Regions from separate parts of the Corynebacterium sp. MSK044 genome, predicted to be linked through region 1. Evidence: predicted binding sites of a transcription regulator. Region 1 holds the regulator's gene; each other region holds the start of a gene.
The links. Region 1 encodes LexA, which represses DNA repair genes until DNA is damaged. Its sites were predicted from a motif close to CGAACANNTGTTCG; they were not measured.
Positions count from the first base shown of each region.

Region 2: QP994_RS00545 (SAV_6107 family HEPN domain-containing protein) is a predicted target of LexA. The motif match lies at 6,286-6,299, and genes of this name have one in related genera.
Region 3: QP994_RS07900 (HNH endonuclease signature motif containing protein) is a predicted target of LexA. The motif match lies at 3,491-3,504, and genes of this name have one in related genera.

Region 1 covers NZ_JASPJJ010000006.1:64,991-72,807, forward strand. Annotated here, with positions in the region: gene QP994_RS05415 (HPr family phosphocarrier protein) at 1-235, opposite strand, end outside; gene QP994_RS05420 (PTS fructose transporter subunit IIABC) at 298-2,277, opposite strand; gene QP994_RS05425 (1-phosphofructokinase family hexose kinase) at 2,284-3,261, opposite strand; gene sugR (transcriptional regulator SugR) at 3,402-4,181, opposite strand; gene lexA (transcriptional repressor LexA) at 4,293-4,967, opposite strand; gene QP994_RS05440 (hypothetical protein) at 5,212-5,583, shown strand; gene nrdR (transcriptional regulator NrdR) at 5,644-6,108, shown strand; gene hrpA (ATP-dependent RNA helicase HrpA) at 6,105-7,817, opposite strand, start outside.
Region 2 covers NZ_JASPJJ010000001.1:114,978-122,794, reverse strand. Annotated here, with positions in the region: gene QP994_RS00580 (polyadenylate-specific 3'-exoribonuclease AS) at 1-116, shown strand, start outside; gene QP994_RS00575 (class II 3-deoxy-7-phosphoheptulonate synthase) at 150-1,538, shown strand; gene QP994_RS00570 (protein kinase domain-containing protein) at 1,535-2,680, opposite strand; gene QP994_RS00565 (Rv2175c family DNA-binding protein) at 2,739-3,107, shown strand; gene QP994_RS00560 (alpha-(1->6)-mannopyranosyltransferase A) at 3,076-4,491, opposite strand; gene QP994_RS00555 (polyprenyl synthetase family protein) at 4,503-5,606, opposite strand; gene QP994_RS00550 (GNAT family N-acetyltransferase) at 5,677-6,228, opposite strand; gene QP994_RS00545 (SAV_6107 family HEPN domain-containing protein) at 6,374-6,811, shown strand; gene QP994_RS00540 (DUF3040 domain-containing protein) at 6,910-7,299, shown strand.
Region 3 covers NZ_JASPJJ010000012.1:12,728-20,544, reverse strand. Annotated here, with positions in the region: gene QP994_RS07915 (cation efflux transmembrane domain-containing protein) at 1-381, shown strand, start outside; gene QP994_RS07910 (3-oxoacid CoA-transferase subunit B) at 378-1,844, opposite strand; gene QP994_RS07905 (short-chain fatty acid transporter) at 1,877-3,277, opposite strand; gene QP994_RS07900 (HNH endonuclease signature motif containing protein) at 3,680-4,939, shown strand; gene QP994_RS07895 (thiamine phosphate synthase) at 4,936-5,577, opposite strand; gene QP994_RS07890 (DUF418 domain-containing protein) at 5,561-6,748, opposite strand; gene QP994_RS07885 (S1 family peptidase) at 6,846-7,667, shown strand; gene hisN (histidinol-phosphatase) at 7,654-7,817, opposite strand, start outside.

The sequences.
Region 1 (7,817 bases):
CGATCTGTTCCACGGCTGCCGCATTATCGGATGTGACCGTGACATCATCGCCGTGTTCGGCTCCCATGGCCATGATCATGAGGGCGGATGCCGCATCGGTTTCATCCCCTTCATCCCCACCCACCAAAGTGAGAATGATCTCCTCCTCATACCCGCCAGCTGCTTCGGCAATCAAGGTTGCGGGGCGAGCATGCAGGCCAACTGTGGAACCAACAGTCACGGTTTTGGATGCCATGTGGTTGTCCTTTCGAAGATGAGGTAGGGGTTCAGTTTCCCCATCGTAGAGAAACTTTGGGTTCAGGCAGCTGGTTTTCTGTGCCACAGCCCTTTTGTGGCGAGCACCGCGACGGCACCCACAGCAACGCCCACGGCAAGCGCGATGAACATGCCCCACCACGGCTCATAAGCGAAGATGACAAAAATGCCGCCGTGTGGTGCACGCGCACCAACACCGAGCGCCATGGAAGTGGCTCCTGCGGCAGCACCGCCGAGCATCATCGACGGAATCACGCGCAACGGATCTGCAGCGGCAAAAGGAATCGCACCTTCCGACACAAAGGACAGCCCTAGAAGCCATGCAGATTTGCCTGTTTGTTGTTCTGCTGAAGTGAAGAGCTGTGCACGCAGGAACGTCGCAACAGATAGAGCGATCGGTGGCACCATCCCGGAGATCATCACCGCGGCCATGATTTCAAAGGCGGCATCTGTGCCCGCGGAGAGGCCAGCGGTGCCAAAGAGATACGCCGCCTTGTTTACTGGACCACCGAGGTCGAAGCACATCATGAGACCGATGATGATGCCCAGCAAAATCGCGGATGATCCCGTCATGGAATTCAGCCAGCCTTGCAAAGCTGCCATGATGTCGCCCAAAGGGCGGCCGAGGAGCAGGAACATCACCAAGCCAACACCAAGGGAAGCCAGCAGCGGAATGACTGCCACCGGCATGAGTGATGCGAGCCAGCGAGGTACTGTCCATGAGCCGATCCAGTGAGCAAGAGCACCAGCTAAGACACCAGTGACCAACCCGCCGATGAAGCCAGCACCCAGCATGATGGAGATCGCCCCGCCGATAAAACCAGGTGCGATACCGGGGCGGCCCGCGAGCCCGTAAGCGATGTAGCCGGATAAAGCAGCCACGACGAATTGCATGCCCATTTGTCCAATGGCGAAGAAAATCGCGCCGAGGTAGAGGGCCCAGCCGGAGTGGGTGAAGGCGGTGAGGTTGCCGTCGATAAGCACTTCATGGCCCGGCAAGTTTGTGGGTGAGTAAGTGACCGGAATGACGTGCCAGCCGTGGGCTACATCGTAGCCACCGATGAGGAAGCCGAGTGCGAGTAAGAGACCTCCGGCCGCAACGAAGGGCACCATGTAGGAAACACCAGTCAGGATGGCTTGCTGGATGCGTTTGAGCCAACCCGTTCCGGCTGGTGCAGTGTGAGTGTTGGTAGCTGACACTCGAGGTGCATGTGGGTTACTTGCCGCCGCGATTGCCTCATCGATCAAGGCGTTCGGGTCATTGATACCGCGCTTGACTGAGACATTGACTAGTGGTTTTTCGGCGAAGCGTTCGGGCTCGTGGATGGCAACATCGTGGGCAAAAATCACGGCGTCCGCATTGGCAATGAACTCTGGGGTGACAGGTCTCCTGCCCGAAGACCCTTGTGCTTCAACGCGCAGCTCCACATCATCGCGGCCACGTGCAGCGTGTTCGAGTGCATCCGCCGCCATGTACGTGTGCGCAATGCCTGTCGCGCACGAGGTCACAGCAACGATGCGCTTTCTAGGTTTAGCAGCAGCTCCGCGCATCCCTGCCTTCTTCACCTCTGCGCTGAGTACCTCATTGACAACGTTTACAACGTCCTCGCGGGTTTGCGCATGACGGAGTGTTTCAGTGAACTCCCCACGAACAAGTGCCCGAGCTAGCTTGGACAGAATCTGCAGGTGAGCTTTGTTACCGCCTTCTGGGGCGACAATGAGAAAGACGAGGTCCGCGTCACCGTCAGGCCCAGCGAAGTCCACGGGGTGCGAAAGACGGGCAAAGGCGAGTGTAGGTTCCGTGACAGCAGCAGTGCGGCAATGGGGAATAGCTACTCGGCCGTTTACACCGGTGCCCGCTCGTGTTTCGCGGGTGATGGCGGCATTGGCCAAAACGTCCGGTTTATCGGTGCGGCCGGCAGTGGCAACGATCTCGGTTAGGTGACCAATAACGTCCGCCGGTGTGCTGCCGAAATCCGCATCCAGCGCCACCAGTTCAGTCGAGATAGTAGAGCTGCTCATCGTGGATTACTTCCCATCGTGGCTGGGGAAGACTGACACAACAGTTCGTGCCAGATCCAAGTCATCCGGGGTGGGGATGGCAGTGCCTGGGTTAGAGGCAGCAGCGGTGCCATAAGCCACGGAATGGCGGAGTGCTTCCGGATAATCTTGCCCGCGCATCCGTGCAAGAACGTAGCCAGCCAACGCGCTATCACCCGCGCCCACCGTGGAACGAACGTGTGCTGGCGGGGGAGTGGCAACCCACGCGCCACGAGATGTGACCAAGCATGCACCCGCACCACCAAAGGTGACGAGGAGTTCGGGCACGCCACGGGACACGACGGACTGGGCGACCTCCACGACGGCGGCTAGATCCCCTCGCGCCGCTGCGTCTTCGAGTGTTTGCCCATCAACACCTGCGAGCTGCCCCAACTCGTAACCGTTTGGCTTAATAATGTCCGGCGTGGAGTCCTCCAGACCTTCACCCAATGCAATCAATGGTTCATCCGAGGTATCCACCGCGATGAGCGCATCCGGATTAGCTCTGCGCACGATAGCTACCAACGTGGAGTACCAATCGCGAGGAGCGCCTGGCGGTAAAGAACCAGCGAGGACGACCGCGTTTGCCTTAGGTGCATGGGTTGCTACCGCTTCTTCGAGAGCAGCGATGGTTGCCGGTGTTAAGCGTGCGCCTTGTTCATTGAGCTTGGTGGTTACCCCAGCAGCGTCAGTAATCGTCGAGTTTGCGCGCACATGTCCCTCCACCGCAATGGTGTGAAGAGGGATCGCTGCCTTATGGGCAAGGGCAACAAAAGGATCAGTTTCATGTGCTGGAGCCAATGCCAGCGTGGATTCTCCAGCTTTTAGAACCGTGTGGGCAACATTGATTCCTTTGCCACCGGGTTCACGGGAACGGGCGCGCACGCGGATGACTTCACCGGCGGTGAAGTTGTCCACGGTGAAGGTGACATCAACGCTTGGATTCGGCGTGAAAGTAAAAATCACGGGCGGCTGACCCCTCAAAGTCGTAGGTGGGGTGGAGCGAGAAAACTCCTCTGCCCGAGTATGCCCGATGCCGTATCTACGGCGTGCTAGAACCGGGGTTAAACCCATGCGACGGACGGGCTAGTTGTTTCTGGTCCGCCTTAACCTGCTTGGATGACGTTGATGCCACGTTCTGTTAGCTCATCCACGTAGGACGCCGGTGCATCAGAGTCGGTGATCACCACATCGATGGAATCAAGGGGCGCGAAGCTCACAAGGTAATCCGTGCCCAGCTTTGAGGAGTCGCACAACACCACGACCTTACGGGTGTTAGTGACCATCGCGGATTTCACCGCCGCTTCTTGTGCGTCCGCGGTGGAAAGGCCGTGGTCTACCGTTAACGCATTAGTACCAATGAAAGCTACGTCCGCGCGCAAAAGAGCCAAAGTGCGCAAAGCAGTATCACCGACGACAGCCTGTGTAATCGTACGAACAGTCCCGCCAAGCAGTTGGACATCAAGGGTGCCCAGGCTCGACAGGTCGAGAGCGATCGGCAGTGAGTTGGTAACGAATGACAAAGAAGGTGCTTCAGGCCGGTCCTTGATCAACCCGGCAAGTGTGTTAATCGTCGTGCCAGAGTCAAGGAAAACCGAACCGCCAGGCGCGGGCAGAAAATCTAATGCGGCCCGAGCGATGGCGGATTTAGCTGTGGCTGCCGAACGATAGCGGGTTTGAAGGGGGAACTCGGCAGTGAGGTAGGACTGGGTCGACACGGCACCACCGTGGACACGCTGCACCACACCGTCGCGGTCAAGGGCCGCGAGGTCCCGGCGGATAGTTTCAGCAGTGACATCAAAACGCTCAGACAATTCCGTGACGTTCACGCGGCCTTCAACTGCGGTCATTGATGCGATCTGGCGGCGACGCTCCTCGGCGTACATGGGACTTCCTTGAATGCGGGGGATGCTAACAAATCCTCATTATGTACGCGTGAAGTGAAAACGGGGCCCGGTTAGTTCTGCCTGAGCCCGTTTCACCCCCGTGAGGGTGGGTTAGAGCTTGCGGAAAACAGAGACGACCAAGCCCATGATTTCTGCTTCGTCGCCCTTGATGGGTGAAAAAGCATCATTGTGGGGAAGCAGCCACACGCCGGTGGAGTCCTTGTGGAACTCCTTCACCGTTGCCTCACCGTCGATGAGTGCAGCGACGAATTGGCCTTCCTCCGCGACTGGCTGAGTGCGCACTGCAACCCAATCTCCATCCAAGATGCCGGCGTCACGCATGGACTCGCCTACGACTTGAAGCAGGTACAGGTCGCCGTCGCCGACGAGTTCTGATGGGAGAGGGAAGTACTCTGTGACATTCTCTTCCGCCAGGATGGGATTGCCAGCGGCGATCTGGCCAACCACGGGGATGTATCGCGGTGCGGCTGCCTCTTCCGGAACGTTTGTATCCTTCTTGTTTGGTTTCCGCCCGGTGTGGGGGAGGTGGCGCAGGTCCACTGCACGAGGCTTGTTCGGGTCACGGCGCAAAAAGCCCTTCTTCTCAAGCTCTTTGAGCTGGTAGGCCACAGACGATGTGGACTGAAGTCCTGCAGCATCGCCGATCTCTCGGATGCTTGGCGGATAGCCACGCAACACTACAGCGTCCTGGATAACTTCCAGGATGCGGCGCTGGCGGTCAGTCAAAGTTTTAACGTCTGGCTTCTTGTCTTCTTTCTTGGCCATGTCTTGTTGTCCTTCCTTGATGGGTGCCTTTGCAAGAGTCTTGTTTGTTTCTAATGAGTTCCCTCACTTCTCGTTTCTACCACGAGTAAGCAAATTTGTTCGATATTTTTCCGCTACGTGTGGACAAAGTTTTCTCCAGTTGCTATAAATCGAACATAGAAGCTATCGAACAGTTGAGCGAAGCAGTTAATCGAACATGTCTCACCGGTTCGTAGAATCGTAGGCAGAACAGAAAGGAACCATCATGACAATCTCTATCGCACGACCTCACAGCGCTGATATTGTACGTAACGATCTTCGCCGCACCGTCCAGCCGGCGGATGTATGGGACATCAACGACACCCGTGCTCGGCGCCAACATGTTGCCAATGTTCGAACGTTGGGAGAGTCTGATCGAAAGGAAAGTCTAACCCGCTACCGGGCTGCTGCTGACACTGCGGGGGCTTTCGAAAACATTGAAGATCGCCGTGAAAAGCGTGGCACTATTGCCATGGGCATTCTGTTGGGCCTTAGCCTTTTCATTGGCTCTGCACTCGGGGGTGCTTTCTCCGGTGGGGAGATCGATCCGGCTGCTGCGGCAACGAATGATGTGGTTGCCAGCATAAGTGCCCGCTAGGCCGGTGCAGCTGCGTAGCAGCTAGATATGACGTGCACGGAGAGAGTAGAATCCTCTCCTGTGCATTGCCCTTTCTGCCATAACGATCATTCCCGTGTCTCGGACTCACGTCTCGTAGACGCGGGTTCTGCTATTCGTCGTCGACGTGAGTGCACCGCGTGTGGGGGCCGGTTCACCACGGTTGAAAAAGCCATCCTCACTGTGGTCAAACGAAATGGTGTCAGTGAGCCCTTTGATAGAGACAAGCTGATTGTTGGTGTGCGTCGCGCGTGCCAGGGCCGTGATGTTTCAGATGATGCCCTGAAACGTCTTGCCCAAGAGGTGGAAGAGATTGTGCGTGCACAAGGCAGCTCACAAGTTCTTTCCAATGACATTGGTCTTGCCATCCTGGAGCCCCTGCGGGCGCTCGATGAGGTGGCTTACCTGCGCTTCGCGTCGGTATACAAGTCTTTCGAAAGTGCCGATGATTTCGAATCGGAGATCCGGCTGATGCGTCGCCGCGATCGCGGCATTGATGAGCTTTAGAGCTTATCTACCATCTTTTCAATCCTCCGTGGGCTCACCGGTTTGGATGTGCCCAGACGCTGCGCGAAAAGACTGACGCGTAGTTCCTCGATGCGCCAGAGAATCTCTTTGACTGGCTTTGATCTTTCTGCCCCCTTGGGTAGGCGAGCGAGCTTGGCATCAAGATACGCCTTGACGTCATCGATCACGGCTTGGCGGTCCGCATCCCTGTCAGGATCGTGGTTCATCTCATCCAGGCGCATCTGTACTGCGGACAAATAGCGCGGCAGGTGCTGCAGATGTTCCATGCCGTGGATGGTGATGGCGTTTTTTGGTAACAGGAAGGCCATTTGAGCCTTAATGTCATCAATGGCTGGGCCACTCCACTTGTTCAGTTCAGCTGCGATGTTGATGTATTCGGCGACACCGCCTGCGATGCCGACGACAGCACGTCGCACGGCACCAGGAACCTCGGGTTTCACCTTGTTAAGTAAGGCATCGAATTCCTCAGGTGTGCGCACCGGTCCGCCGTGGGTAAACATCAGATCACGGATGGCGGCGATGCGTGCATCTTCGACGAGCCCAGTGGCACCACCGTGGGGATATTTATCCACGGCAACGCGTTGGCGTAGTGGAAGGCCTTTGGTCATCTGCGTTGGGGATACGGAGATCTGGCGCATGAGCATGGCCAGTGTGGCCGTGACCATCGAGGCATCGGCAGCAGCTTTAGTGGGGAATACCTTGACGCGCACGCCGTCCTTGGTTGCTTCCAAGGCAGGGAAAGCATCAACGTTATTGCCTTCAATGTCCGTGGTCACAGTTTCGGGCACCGCGCCGAGGGTGTCGGCTGTCCACTCTTTGGCGGCATCCGTTTCCGCTTTCTTTGTCGCCTTTGCCACCGACGAAGTGATTTGGCCCGAGCGACGTTTCTTGAGTTCCGCCAGGCTCTTGTCGTGGTCGGTGATCGTGCCACGTCGATCGACAGAAGCAAAAGTCATCTTCAAATGCGCTGGCAACGCTTCGGGGTGGAAGTCGGTTGCGTTGATGCCGTGGCCGCCGAACGAGCGCAGGATTTCCGCGAGCTGCTCCGTCAATGGCGCCTCAAACGGGATGAGCTTCTCCATTGCGCGTGCAGCGAATTCGGGCGCTGGGACCACCGTCTTACGCAACGCCTTGGGCAGGGAGCGGATGAGCTCAGTCACAAGTTCTGCGCGCAGGCCAGGAACGAGCCAATCAAAATCCGTGTCTTCCAGTCCGGCCAACAGGGGGACAGGAACAAGTACGGTGACTCCGTCGAATGGATCACCAGGCTCAAACTTGTACTGGAGCTCATAGTTAATGCTGCCCTGGCGCCATTTGTCGGGGAAGGCGGCTTCGGAGGAATCGGCCGCAGCATCGTCGATAAGCTTTGACGGATCGAAATCGAGGAAATCTGGTGATTGGTAGCGCTTCTTCTTCCACCAGGCGTCGAAATGACGCCCGGTGCCAATGTTGTCGGGAATGCGGGCATCATAAAAATCGAACAGTGCGTCTTCGTCGACAACGAGGCCACGACGGCGCACCTTTTCCTCGATGGCGCTAGCCTCTTCCAACAGTTGAGCGTTGTGCTTAAGAAAAGCGTGGTGTGCGTTCCATTCACCCTCGATGAGGGCATGGCGGATGAACATGGTGCGAGCGGCGTCCATGTCCACGTGGTGGTAGAGCACACGCCGGTCCGCAACCACGGTGAC
Region 2 (7,817 bases), on a different contig from region 1:
GGACGCCGAAGGATAACCATGATGCACTCGTGGATGCACGCCATAACCTTCACAAGTTCCGGGCTTGTCAGCGTGCTCTCCCCCTCGATCGACGTGGCTTTGTATTAAATAGATAGGCATACCGTCTACGACGTGCTAGAACTTATAGAATGAGCTGGACAGTAGACATCCCCAAAGAAGTACTCCCTGATCTTCCGCCTTTGCCGGGCGATATTTTTGAATCCTTCCAAGAGGTTGTGAACCTCCCTGCAAAGCAGCAGCCCACGTGGGATGAGAACGCAGCCCTTTATGTTCGTAAGATCCTTGAATCCGTGCCGCCGGTTGTTGTGGCGCCGGAGATTCACAAGCTGAAGCAGCAACTGGCCGAAGTTGCAGAGGGTAAGGCTTTCTTGCTGCAGGGCGGTGACTGTGCTGAGACGTTTGAGTCCAACACTGAGCCTCACATTCGCGCCAACATTAAGACATTGCTGCAGATGGCAGTTGTGCTCACGTACGGTGCATCCACCCCGGTGGTGAAGCTGGCGCGTATTGCTGGCCAGTACGCCAAGCCGCGTTCGTCTGATCTGGATGAGAATGGTTTGCCCAATTACCGTGGTGACATTGTCAATGGTGTGGACCCAACACCGGAGTCACGTGAACATGATCCGGCGCGCATGATTCGTGCGTACGCAAACGCATCTGCTGCGATGAATCTGGTCCGTGCGTTGACCACCTCTGGTACGGCTGACCTGTACCGAGTGGAGGCATGGAACCGTGAGTTCGTGGCTAATTCCGCTGCCGGTGCACGCTATGAGGCGCTGTCCCGTGAGATCACCCGTTCGCTGCACTTCATGGATGCCTGTGGGGTGAACGACCGTGAGCTGCGGACATCAGAAATCTACGCTTCCCACGAGGCGCTTCTCGTGGATTATGAGCGTGCGATGCTGCGTTTGGCCAAGGATGAGAATGGTGACACGAAGCTCTACGACCTCTCAGCACACCAGCTGTGGATTGGTGAGCGGACTCGTGGCCTGGATGACTTCCACGTTAACTTCGCAGCGCTCATTGATAACCCGATTGGCCTCAAGCTCGGCCCGACCGTGACCCCGGAAGAAGCTGTCCGGTACGCCGAGAAGCTGGATCCGAACCGCCAGCCAGGCCGCCTGACCTTTGTGGCTCGCATGGGCCACGACAAGGTGCGCGATGTTCTGCCGGGTATTGTCCAGGCAGTGGAGCGTGAGGGCCACAAGGTCATTTGGCAGTCTGACCCGATGCACGGCAACACGTTCACGGCGTCGAATGGTTACAAGACCCGCCACTTTGACAAGATTATCGATGAGGTGCAGGGCTTCTTCGAGGTTCATCGCCACCTGGGCACCCACCCGGGTGGTATCCACATTGAGCTCACGGGTGAGCATGTCACCGAATGCTTGGGTGGTGCTCAGGACATTACGGATATTGATCTGCCGGGCCGCTACGAGTCTGCATGTGATCCGCGTCTGAACACCGAGCAGGCTTTGGAGCTTGCTTTCTTGGTTGCGGAGATGCTCCGTAACTAGAACGCCGGCCGGATGAGTGCGGGGATCTCCCCGTAGAATCCGGACCCGTACCACCAGCCGCCGACGGCAACAGCCGCGGTGGCTGCTGTCATGAGAAGCAACGTGAGCGCCAAGCGGAGTCCCGACCTGTTGGTCTCCGGCTCTGGGATGGGTTGTGGTCGGCGTGGCTCAACAACCTCTGGAACCTCGACGCGTTCCGGAACCACTGGAGCATCAGGCATGTCCTCCGGGACTTCAGTGATGCTCGTGGGAATAGCAGCAACGCGGTGCGCGGCCGACTGCGTGGGCAGGGGAACCACAAAGTGGGGGAGGCGCAAGCTCGCGGAGACGTCCTCGATGGCGTTCAAAAACTCGTGGGCGCCGGTGAAGCGATCGTGGGGGTTGCGGGCGGTGGCGGTGGCCGTCAATTCGTCGAAAAGCATGGGAACTCCAGCAATTCGGCTGCTGGGTGGCGGTACGTCGTAGTTGAGGCGTGCCATGGCGTGGGCAAGCGGGGTGTCGCCGTGGAAGGGGACGGTGCCGGTGAGGAGTTCGAAGAGCACGATACCGGCGGAGTACACGTCTGTGGCCAGGCTTAGAGGTGAGCCATCAACCTGCTCCGGGGCGATGTAGGCCACGGTGCCCACGATCTGGTCGGTGGACCGGTTTGATTCACTCGCGGCGCGCACTAACCCGAAATCTGCCAGTTTCACGGTGTGATCACCGGCGATGAGGATGTTGTCTGGCTTGATGTCGCGGTGGACAAGGCCCCGATCATGCGCAACCGCAAGTCCGGTGAGCATGCCCCGCATGACTTCAGCAACTGCATGTGGTGGCATGGGGCCACGTTCAGCCAGGAGTTCGCGCAGGGTCCCGCCGGTGATGAGCTCCATGATGAGGAAGACATCCTCACCATCCGCAGAGAAGTCATACACGCCCACGAGATTCGGGTGGGAAAGTTGCGCCATCGCGCGTGCTTCGCGGGAGAAGCGGTTCAGAAACACATCATCATCGAGATAGCGCGCGTCCATGACTTTCGCCGCTACTTCACGGTCCAGGCGCGTATCTAAACAGCGGTACACGGTGGACATTCCGCCACGCGCGATGGGGCGGTCGATCACGTACCGGCCTTCCAGAACATCGCCGGGCTGAAGTTCACTCATGTCTTCCAAGTATGGTGCACGGGTGGAATGAAGTGGTAGCTGACGTAGAGTATTCATCGTGAGTACAGAAAATTACGACCTTGATGCACTGCTCGCCGGCGAGACACTTTTGACGTTCCCTGAGGTTGCGGAGCAGCTTGGTGTGCCCGTGACCAAAGTGCACGACTATGTCAATGCAGGCAAGCTTCTGTCCTGGAAGAAGGAAGGGGTAAAGGTCGTTCCTTCAACGCTTCTCGACGACGACGGGGGCCTATCCAAATTCATCTCCGGCGCCATCACCGTATTGCTAGACGGCGGTTTCACTCAGGATGAGATTTTGGGGTACCTCTTCACCGCTGATGAGAGTTTGCCGGGCAGGCCTATTGACGCGCTTCATGGGCACGGTGCGCGTGAGGTTATTCGGCGTGCTCAGGCAATGGCCTTCTAGCCGCTAGCCATGCAGCGATGGCGGTGAGCATCATCCACCAGCCGTCGTAGAAACGGTGGTTGCCACTACCCATGAAGGACAGTGCAACCACAACAGATGCCGCCACCGTGAGCTTGATTAGCCATGGCCGGGGTTTGAACGTACCCACAAGGGTGAGGGATGAGGCGAAGTACCACGGCAGTGTGACGGCGTTGAACAGAAATGCAACTTGGTAGGCCAACGTGATACCCATGATTGCGCGCCGGTCTGACTGTCGGAAGATGGCCCATACTGCCACTAATCCGGAGAGCATGAGCAAAGAACCAACTGTGCGGGCGCCGGTGAGGATGGTGTTGTACCTAAAGGTTTCGTCGATAAGCTGAATGAACGGCGCGACCGCATCGGCCATGAGCGTGGCACCTGACAGGGGATTGACCACCTTGGAGTTGCCGGAGATCTGCGCCAACCAGCCCCACGATGTGCCAGATGCCCATGTGACGGCTGCAACAACTGCAACAGAGATGCCCACGGTAGCTGCCCCGCCGAGAAAGAACACACCGCATCGTTTCGCCAGGGGAGTGCCCTTTGGTGCGTACCGGGCCAGCATCATCCACACGACGAAAGGTAGCGCGATAGCTGCGGTGGCCTTGAGCGATACCGCCACGCCGATGAGTGCAACGCCAAAACCGAACCGGTCGCGCAGGCAGGCCAGCAAACCAACGGAGACGAGCCCGACCATCACGGATTCGTTGTGCATGCCACCCACCATGTGGATGATCATCACTGGGTTAGCTACACCCAGCCACAGTGCAAGAGCGGGGCTCCCACCAAGGTGTTCCGCAATGCGTGGGACAGCAAGAGCGATGGTTACAAATCCTGCGAGGGAGATGATTTTGTACACGATGAGGCCGGCCGTGACATTATCGCCAACCAGCGTGGTCACCCCATCCCCGATCCACAAATGCAGGGGGCCATATGGCGTTGTGGTGTTCCGCCAGTCGTGGGAGACCTCCAACAAATAAGGCCCAGGGTTGACGGCAGCGCCTTCCGAGTACGGGTCGAATCCGTCACGGACCATTGCCCCCTGCATCAGGTAGGAGTACACATCCCGTGACATCAGCGGCGCGGCAAGAACCAAAGGCGTTGTCCACGCCCACAGTGCTGTGCGAACAGCCTTCTCGCGACGTTCGCTACCCAGCAATACCCATGCCGCCATCAGCAGGAATATGCCCGTTGTCAGCATCACATCCATGAGGCCGCGCGCGTGACCATAGCTGAGTGATGACCAACCGAGGGCGTCTAGCACACCACCGCGGTTACGCGTCGCGCCAGCGCCAAAAGAACCCAACATCATGAGCACTGAGCCCACGGCGCCGAGCGGGATGATCCAGGAGCGTGCTGCCAACGAACAATCCTTTACATACGTCGTGCAGTGGCTTTCTCAGCCATTGTCTTCAATGCCTCTGCGGCACTGTGGTCCAGCTGCGCGTGGTCCAGGAAGGAAAGTCCGGACTCCGTCAGGTGCGCAATTCGCTTTTCGACGTCCTCCACCGCCCCCGTCCCCTCCACAATCGCCGCGAGCTCCGCGATATCCTTTGGGTCCTGTACCACTCCGATCCCAGAGCGGAGCTTCTCAGCGGACGATGGATCAGTCCGATCCGCGGCCTGTAAAGCAAGCGAGTACAAGACAGTGCGCTTTCCTTCCCGCAGATCATCACCAGCAGGTTTACCTGTAATCTCCGGGTCTCCGAAGACCCCCAACAAATCGTCCCGCAGCTGATACGCCACACCAATGTCGCGACCGTACCCGCGCAATGCGGCAATCGTCGTCTCATCTGCACCGGCAACTGCGGCACCCAAGTGAAGTGGGCGCTCAATGGTGTATGCGGCGGTCTTATACACATTCACCGCGTTAGCCAGCTCCTCACTCTCTGAGCCCGCCGCCTCCAAGGAGATGTCCAGAATCTGGCCACCGATGACCTCACTGCGCATCCCACGCCACGGTTCATGCGCGCGGTCACGGGCAGCGGTGCTCAGCCCTGAGCCATGCCACATGTCATCTGCCCACACCAACGCTAGGTCCCCGATGAGGATAGCCACGTTCTGCCCGAAGACATCTGCGTCACCGTGCCACCCGCGTGCCCGGTGGTTAGCTGCCGCTGACCGGTGAACAGTAGGGTTGCCGCGCCGGGTATCGGAAGCGTCGATGATGTCATCGTGGATCAGCGCACATGCCTGGATGAACTCGAGCGCACTGACAGCCCGCAGGACAGCCAAGGGGTCTTCCGTGCCTCTGTCCAAGCCCCCAACAGCGGTATAGCCCACCCAGCCAAAAGTCGGGCGAATGCGCTTTCCGCCGCCCAGAACAAAGTCACGCAAAAGTCCCACGGCATCTGCGACAGGACCACCGATCTGCGCAACGGGTGGGGAGACCTCATTGAGAAAAGCGTCCAGTTGGCGTTCTACCGCCGCTGGAACATCATCGAGAGTGGGGGCGGAACCGAAAGGGGGTTGTTCCACGAAACATGGCTCCTTTAACCAGTTGCGGGCGGTTAGCAATACCGCTCACTTTACAGCTAGGCGCGGGCGATCAGGCCAGAGGCAGTTTCCTGCCCAGGATGGCAAAGGGCCGACTGTCGCCGTCGTAGGTGAAATGGCGCAGAACGTCCAGGAACCCGAGGGAACGGTAAAGCCCAAACGCAGCATTATTCTCACCTGGCACCTCCGGTGTGGATAGCAATGCGTAGGGTTCCGTAGTTTGCTCCAGCAACAAGTGCATGAGTTTCCGGCCAGTTCCTTTGCACTGCAAATCAGGCGCAACATGAATTTCGGCGACCTCAAAATAGTTCCGTATCACCGTGATCATGGCTGGCGTCATTGCCTGTCGCTGAAACAGGCCTCTTCTCAATTGGAGGTCCCACCACCGGTCAGGTGTGCCTTTGAAGCCATAAGCGATACCGGCCAATGAGTCGCCTTCATAGGCAGCCACGGCAACAAAGCCTGGGGAAGTGGCATCACGGCACCACACAGCGATGCGCTGCTCACGAATCGCGGGTGGATATTTCATCGCCGCGATGTATAGGTCCACGAGTTCCGGCACCATCTCAATGAACTGTGGCGCCGTTAGGTGGCGGACTGTCATAGGCACTCCACTATCGAACCATGACGTGATCTCGAGTGGAGTGAAAATATGAAACTTAGAACAGCTGTTCGAATTTTGGGGGAGGGGTGTCGCACGGGCTTTCTAATGTGAAGGCAACAAAGCAGGTCACAGTGAGGTGTTAAAGATGAACAGCATTATTTCTGCCACGACAGGCGCTACGTATGGCACGGTTCCGCGGCCTACACGCCACGATAAATTTCTTGATTCTGCACGGGAGCTTCTCGCGGATGCTCACTTGCGAATTGCGCATGGCGAGTACGACCTTGCGGTTGAGAGTGCTTATCGCGCGGCCTTGCGCACGGCGGGTGCGGTTATTGCGGAGTCAGTGGCCGTGGCTAAGCGCAAGAGGCTACCTACGAGTGCATGGGACAAGTTGCGTATTACTGGCCCCCAAGGCGAGATGTGGGCTGATGTTTTTAGTGGTTACTCCACGCTGCGCGGGCGGGTTGCGTCCGGCATTGAGCTTCGCCCAAACCCGCTAAAGGCGACAGCACTTGTTGCGGATGCTGCGGATTTCTACGCTGAAGTTGCGGGCGAAGATCAATCCTTGGCTGCAGCGTAGAAGCGATTTTTGGGCTGAACTGTTATCCTGAGGAACAAAACTGCCCACTGAATCGTTATATCCTCAAAGTGGACATCAAGTGCACGGCTGGAGGAATCGTGGCCCTTTCTGAGCAAGAACAGCAGCTGCTCCGCGAGATCGAGGAGTCGCTCCTTGCGGATGACCCGAAATTCGGGGCATCCGTCGCTTCCGCGTCCCGTTTCCAAGATGGCACTGAATCTGGGCGTCTAACAATGCGTTCTTTGGCCCTCATCGTGTTGGGGCTGTGCCTGCTTGTCGGTGGCGTGGCATTGGCAACGCAGAGCTTGTGGTTTGTCAGCCTGAGCATCATTGGCTTCGTAGTCATGTTCGCGGGTGGGGTTTGGGCCCTTCGCACTCCAGCTGAACCGAACGCACGTCAGGCGGGCCGCGCCAAGCATCCGTCGCAGCGCGGTGGCATGAGCTCCCGGATGGAAGAGAATTTCCGTCGCCGGTTTGAAGGCCAATAGGTAACGCATCAGTCCCCGCCAACTGGCGGGGATTTTTTCGTGCGCTCATTTTTGGGAGTTAAGTGGCAGCAAGTGTACCTGGAGGGTGAAGGGGAAGCGAGGGGTGTCCTTGGTCGCTTTCCTTCGCTGGGTCCGTGTGGGAAGTTCCATTGCGACGAATCGGCCCGGATGAAATCCCGCGTAGGAAATTTCTCCCGTTTGGTAGTTGCCAGTGCAATGCAATCTTCTGCTTCGATGTGTGTAGGGGGGCGGCTTAGCCCCACTTTCACCCACTCGCGTCCCCCACTTTCACCCACCTCCACAATTTGCCTTAGGTTTCTTGGCTTTATTCTTGGATTTGGATTTGTGCGGATGGGGGTGATTTGCACTTGAGGGGTTTAAGTTAACTCTTGTTAATCATGTGTGCGGGTGTGTCCACCACTAATTTTTATGTGAGTTGACCTCGAGAAATATGAAACGCGGAAAGAAAGTTTCGCGTTAAAGTGGCGTTTGTGGGGGATAGTGGGATAAAGTGGGGT
Region 3 (7,817 bases), on a different contig from region 1:
TTGATTCCCGCGGTCGCCGCGCTGGTGACCGTAGTTCTGAAGATCATCAACCCGGAGCCGCCGTCGCCGTCGGGTCTAACTGGCATCGCGCTCGGCGCTCTCGTGGTCAATCTGATCTGCGCCGTGATCCTGTTGCGCCTGCGCAACCAGGGGTCGTCGCTAGCAACGGGTGCCTGGCTGGCTGCGCGTAACGATGCATTGGCCAACCTCCTCATCATCCTCGCTGGACTGCTCACCTTCGTGTGGGCCACCGCCTGGTTCGACATCATCGTCGCTGCGATCATCATCTTCGTGAATCTCTCCGCCGCAAAGGAAGTGTGGGAGGAATCCCGCGAGGAGCATGACTCGGTGGAGGAGGCCTTCGCGGAGATGGAGGACTAGGCAACCGTATAGCTCGCTTCGGTCGCTGCAGCGATGTCCTCCTCGGTGACTCCCGGTGCGAGCTCGACGAGGACTAGGCCTTGGTCGGTCACGTCGAAAACGCAGAGATTTGTAATGATTTTGTCTACTGCTCCCTTGGCTGTGAGTGGCAGAGCACACTCCTTCAGCACACGTGGGGCGCCGTCTTTCCTGGAAACGTGGTCCATGACGGCAATGACTTTGCGCGCTCCCTTCACCAAATCCATGGCCCCGCCCATACCGGTCATTTTCTTGCCCGGGATGCTCCAGTTGGCGATATCGCCTTTTTCAGACACTTCCAGCGCGCCAAGGATGGCGGTGTCTACATGCCCGCCACGGATCATTGCGAAGGACAGAGAAGAACTGAACGTCGCGCCCCCGGGAAGAATAGTGACAGTCTCCTTACCAGCATTGATGATGTCTGGGTCGAGCTCTTCCTCGTAAGGGAAGGGGCCCGTTTTGAGGATGCCGTTTTCGGATTGCAGGGTCACCGAGATTCCGTCTGGAATGTAGTTAGCAACCGCTGTGGGCATTCCGATGCCCAGATTGACGTATTCGCCATCCTGCAATTCAAGTGCGGCGCGTTCAGCAATCTGGAGGCGACTCCATCCTTTTTCAGGAGAGTCATTCGCTGTGCTCTTTGTGTCGTGCTCTTCTTCGTGAGACCGCACCGTTGCGCGTTCCACATACTTGTCTTCAGCCTGCTCTGGTGTCAGCGGCAGGATGCGATCAACGAAGATGCCGGGAACATCAATTTCATCGGGGTCGAGATCACCCGTTTCAACGAGGTTCTCCACTTCGACGACTGTGATCTTTCCGCATGTCGCCGCATCAGCATTGAAGTTGTTGGCCGTGCGACGGAAAACCAAGTTGCCTTCCGGATCAGCCTTCCACGCGCGGAGAAGAGAGAAATCAGTTACGACGCCCTCTTCCAGAACATAAGTCTGAGTCGTGCCCTTGAAAGTGAACTCACGTGTTTCTAACGGTTGCGACTCGCGGGCCAAGTTGCCATCGCTGCCGTAAAGCACAGGGAGTCCACCGTCTGCGCGGGCAGTATCCACACCGGTGGCGGTATAAAAAGCCGGAATACCTGCGCCGCCAGCGCGGAGCTTTTCGGCCAGGGTGCCTTGGGGGATGAGATCTACTTCGATCTCGCCGTTGAAATACTGGCGTTCAAATTCTTTGTTGAATCCAAAATAGGAACCACAGAACTTCTTCACTTGTTTAGCTTGGAACAACAGTGACAAGCCGAGGTGCTGATCATCAATCATCGTGCCCGGATTGTTCGAGTACACGGTGAGATCTCTGAGTTCTGTTTGAACGATATTCCTGAGTAGGACTAGCGGATTACCGCAAATACCGAAACCGCCAACAGCAAGTGTCATGCCGTTAGAGAGACCGGCTAGGGCTTCTTCTGCGTTCTGAACGATTTTCGAGTGAGACATTACAGCTCCAATACGGGTTGAAGTAGCAGGGTTTACACGGTGTATCCGACGATGAGCATCATGATTGCCATTGGGATTCCGGCAGCAACAAGTGTTGCTGTGGTGTAGCCCAGGACATCACGAATCTTCATGCCGGCGACAGCGAGCATTGGCAATGCCCAAAATGGCTGGATCATGTTTGTCCACTGGTCGCCGTAAGCAATCGCCATGACAACCATTTCGGGTGAGGCGCCCATTTGCTGGGCGGCATCCAACAGGATGGGCCCTTGGACAGCGAGCTGGCCACCGCCTGACGGCACGAAGAAATTCACGATTCCGGCGGAAATGAAGCCAAGGACGCCCAGCGTTTCCGGGGTAGCAACGGCAACAATGGAGTTGGACAAGATTGCCGCAAGACCCGTCGAGGTCATGATGCCCATAATGCCTGCATAGAGAGGGAACTGGAGCAGGATGTCGCCGACGTTCGAAGCCGCTTCCTTAGTTAGCTGGCCAAGCTCGTGGGGGCTGCGGACCAAGAGGAAGATGAGGGTCAGGAACGTCCAGTTGACGATGTTGAGAGTAACGCTGCCACCATTAATGAAGTGCAGCACGAGATAGGTCACAAGTGCCAGGCCAACGACTAGTGTGAGGATCCGCGAGGCGTCGACACGGTCTGCCATCGTATCCTTCGGCGCAGCGACATCTTCTGCATCGACGAGCTGGGCTACCGTCTCGTCCTTAATTAGATGAGAGTCTTGCACTTCTCGTGGTGCGAGGATGAAAAGGACAAGTGCGACACACGCAAGAGTAAAAACGATGGTGACCAGGTTCCACCATGCGAAAAGCGTGTCGGACAAGGGGATGGTGTGGCCGAGCTGCTCAGCAATGAAAGACCCTTCCGTTGCTGCAGTGAGCTGTGAAGAGCCCGAGTAGCCCATGTGCCACACAACCATGGATGAGTATGCGGAGGCAATGAGCATGGGGAAACTGATTCGCTCGCCACGCTGGTGGAATTGAACGGCCACTTTCTTGGCCAGAATGGCGCCCAGAATCAGTCCAAGACCCCAGGAAAAGAGCATGGCCATAGCGGTAATGCCAAAGATGAATAGGTACGCGGAAAGCGGATTCTTGGGAACCGTGGCAAGTTTGCTCAGCAAAGTGCGCACCGCTTTGGTGCCAGCGAGGATCGACCCCAGGAGGAGCACGAGGGCCATTTGCGTCATGAACTCCAGCAGGCCGGAAAGCCCGTCGCCCCAACCAAGAGCAATGTCAGCTGGACCAGCATCGGTGAAGAGGAGCGCCATGATTGCCACTACAGCGGTGAGCGCAAGCGCAAAGGTAAGGGCAGAAGGCGTGTACTCCTCAATTAGTCGATTGATTGGCCGCATGGCTCGGGCGAAGAATGGGTCACGCGGTGGCTTTTGTGACTCGCGCTGGTCGATAGCTGTTGCCATGTGATTCCTCCGTTCATCAGAGCTAGATGGTGGGACAGGTCACATCATGCCGAAAAAATGGTGCCTTCGAGTGGGTTTGAGGGAAAAACTATAAATAAAAATGGCTTACCCATAATCTTTATGAGTTTGGGCGGGTTCCCGCGGGAGGCCATCTATTGGGCCTATGAAACCCCAGGGAGTCCGCAATGCGGACTCTTTTTCTTAGGTTAGTTTCGAATAGGTGCTCGATGCGTTTTGTGGCGCGTCTGGAGTCTACGTTTTGGCATGAATGCAAATTCCCAGGGAGTCCGCAATGCGGACTCATTCTCTTAGGTTGCGTTCGAATTGATGTGCGAATGATGTCGCGCTCGTTTTGTATGGTGTTCCCACAACACATTTACAACGAACAATTAAGAGGACATCATGACAGCAATACTTGCGGAACCTAACCTTCTAGCTGCACATATAGGGGCAGGCATCATTGATACTTATGCCACGATGATGCGCTCCAAAGCTTCGCTTCTGGCGCAGATTGCGGAGTTTGATTACCTCGGGTTAGCCCAAGACCTCGGTGCGACGAGCACGAGCGCGTGGTTGATCCGAAGATTGGGGATCTCTCATTCCACCGCCTACGAATACGTGGCGGTCGCCCGCCAGCTAGAGAATTTCCCGTACCTCAAGCTGATGTTTGGGGAAGGCAAGCTGAGCTATTCCGCGGTGCGCCTTCTACTCAAATATCTCACCCCAGATAATGAGGTTGAGCTGGTCAATCGCGCGATAGAGCTTGGCTATCACGGGCTGGAGCACGCGCTCGCCGGCAAGCCGAAAACGGGTGCGGGCGAGGACTATCCGGAGCATTACCTCCGCATGAGCCAGGACGAGAACGGCGACGTGAACGTGTGGGGCAAGCTCAACGCCGTCGACGGGGAAGCGCTGGCAGCAGCTCTCAAGATCGGTCACCTCGCGTTTTGTGCGGGGGAAGAAGAGCTCGCGGAGCTTAACGACGATGCCAGCATCGACAACCTCTACGACCAGAAAATCGACGAGGAAAAGGAGCTAGCGAAGCGGGACAAGTCCAGTTTCGGGCTCCCCACCGGGCGGGCGATGCTCTACGCGCTCATGGGCATGGTGAATATTGTGCGCACAAACCCGAAGAACGCGCTGCGTGCACCGGCTGCGCAGGTGAATGTGATGATGACGGTGAGCGGCGAGGCCTACCTGCCCAACAATGCTGGTGCACCATCCACGGCACTAGCGAACATCGTGTCCAACGCGATGATGAAGCTGAACATCGTGGACAAACACGGGCTGGTGCTCAACGTCGGCCGAGGTGCGCGTCTGGCCACGGACAAGCAGGTGAAGGCGTTGATGGCGATGTGGGGAGGCCAGTGCGCAATGCCGGGTTGTATCCATCGGCGCTTCATGGAAATCCACCACATACGGGAGTGGGCAGATGGCGGAATGACAAACCTGGATAACCTCTTGCCGCTCTGCTCTGGCTGCCACTCCCTTGTCACGGACGGTTATGTGAAGATCCAGCGGGACCGCCACAATATCGTCTTCGATTTCCGGGATGGCGCCCGGTACGTCTCCTATGACTTCGCTCTGCCGGTCAGGGATGACGATTATGTGTGCCTGCCAATCGCAGAGGACGGAGGTGATTCAGACTCGTTCGCCGACTAGCGGAAGTTCTGCAGTACCTGCTCAACATAGGCGCGTGGGTCCGCAGCGTTCATGATGCCGCGGACGATAGCAACACCGTCCACGCCGGTGGCAGCCAGGTCAGCGACATCATCCACGGTGACATCACCGATAGCGACGACAGGCAGCTTGGAGGCGGCGACGAGCTCAGGGTAGCCAGCAAGCCTCAATGGTTCGCGGCCGGAATCCTTGGTCGGCGTGGCACGGAAGGGGCCGGCCCCGATGTAGTCGATGATATCGGCGTACTGGTTCGCATCCTCAACGAGCGAAAGCGTGCCCGTGGTCAGCCCGATGATCGCATCAGGGCCCAGCAGCTCCCGTGCCACGCGCGGGTCTAGGTCATCTTGGCCGATGTGCACGCCGGCGACGCCGTGGGGGCGGAGGGCGAGGGCGATGTCGACGCGATCGTCGATAAGTACGTGCGTGGAGGGGTTGACTGACCGAACAGCGGTGACCACAGCGAGGCCCAGGTCGTAGAGCGCGCGGGCACTGATGGGTTTGCTGCGCACCTGGATCATGCCGGCGCCGCCGAGAGCGGCTTGGCGGGCGGTCGCCACGATCTGCTCGTGCGAGCCGTGGCCGGTGATGAAGTAACAGCGCAGATCAAGCATGAGCAACAGTGCATGGCTCCAGACGGCCAGTCTTGCCGTACGAGAGGTGGCGGTGCGCCCACTCGAAGGGCCCCTGAGTGTTGGTGATCTCGAGGATGGTGGCCAACACCAGAGTGACAGCCCAGATACCGGTGGCGATGAGGAGCTTCATGGCAACGCCGTCTTCGAGGCCCAACCCGAGACCGAAGGGCATGACCGTGACGATAAAGAGGAGGGACTGCATGATGTAGCCGGACATGGAACGCTTGCCCAGTGCGACGAAGGGGTAAAACACCACGGGGACCTTGTTGTGCAGGCGCTGGGTGGCTAACGCGAGCATGGCCAGGATGCCGGGACCGGTGATCATGCCCAAACCCTGGTTGAGGGCAATGAAGATGGCTTCAACGCGCCCGCTGAACACGCCGATGGAGGCCAGGCCCAAGGGGATGCCAATGAGAAGGATGACGGCCACGGTCAAGGCAGACCAGACGAGCAGGGTGCGGTGGTGTGCGTTGACGTCAGCTAGCACGCCTTCGCGAGCCCAGATGAAACCGATGAGCATCACGCCGAGGAGGAAACCGTTAGCCATCACCGCATTGATGAGCATGATGAAGCCCCAGGTGGCGTTATCGATGAAGTAGTCAGCGGGAGTGGTGAAGTTGTCTGTTGTATCTAGCGGAAGCATCAGGTCCTGACCGAATGCAGCGCCAACGGCGCCGAGGAAGGCCATGAAGATGGAGAATCCAATGAAGCAGTAGGCAATGATCCGTAAGATTTTTGTGCGCACGGCGATGAGCAGGCCCAGAACCATGCCGCACAGACCGTAGGAGACCATGATGTCACCGTTGAAGATGAAGAACATGTGCACAAGGCCGAAGAGAGCCAGGATGCCGTACCGTTTCACCAGCACGAGTCGGGCCTTCTTTACCGGGTAGTTCTTCCGCGACAGGCTCATGGTGATCAGGCCGACACCGAAGCCAAGCAGCGTGGAGAACATGGGTAGGCCACGCACGTGGACAAACATGGCGGCAAACATCGCCGCGATTTGGTCGGCCACATTGCCGGGCTGGACCCAGCCGACATATTCGCCAGTCGCGCCAGGCATGTCAGCGATGATCCAGGCAGTGGAAATATTTGCCATGGCGATGCCCAGCAATGCAAGGCCACGGGCAAGGTCAGGAACGATGAGTCGTTGATTCACCCGCACCACAGTAACAGTACTGGGGGTGGGCTCACCGGGAAAGGACAAGAGGTGTGACAAGATTAGTGCGAAATTACCAGGCAGGAAGGGGCCGAGGATGAAACGTGCCGGAAGAATTGTGGCGGCAGCGCTGCTGCTCAGCATGGTGCCCGCGGTGGCCAATGCGCAGGTGGATCCGAACTACCACTGGAAGACGGACCCGGTGTCCAAGGTGATGGCGGGCAAGCCGTTTGCGGACCGGGTGCTCAACCGTGTGCCGGGGTCGTTCTTTGACGCCAACCCAGTAAACCCCGCGGCCCGCGCGGCGGTGGGCAGGGGCACATCGCTATACGGGCCCGGCACGCCGATTTACGTGGGACAGTTCGGCATGTGCACCGTCACTGCAGCTGGCTGGGATGCGGCCGGCAGGAAGATCGCGCTGACGGCCGGCCACTGCGGCAACGTGGGGGAGCTGGTGGCCGCGGCGGATTCGCTGGAGGCTGGCTACTCGGGCCGCATCGTGCGCAAGAATGGCGCGCTGGACTACGCCGTGATTGAGCTTGGCCCCAATGCGGAAGTGACGGGCAGCTACAACGGCACGACGATCCGCTCGCTCGGTGGCTGGGCTAAGACCGGTGACACGCTGTGCAAGAACGGCTATGCCACGGGCGTGACCTGTGGTGTGACCTGGGCATCTGAGCCTGCCCGCCACATCACGCAGGTCTGTGCGATGGAAGGGGATTCCGGTGCGCCGGTGTATGCGGGGGGCCGGCTGGTCGGCATGATCAACGGCGGGATTCTGCCGCAACAGGTCAACCTGTCCTGCCACACGCCGTTGCAGGGTGGCTTCCACGCGCCGACGGTGTCGCGCAACATCGACGCGGTGATGCGGGACCTCAACGCCACGCCGGGGCCGGGCCAGGGCTTTAGGCTCGCGTAAGGCGGGCGCGGACGTCCTCGTGAAGCGGGCCGTTCGTGGCAAGGGCATCGCCGCCGTGCGGGCCGTCCTCACCAGCCAAGGAAGTGAAACGACCGCCGGCCTCCGTCACCAGGATGGCCAGCGGTGCCAGGTCCCACAGGGAGACTTCCG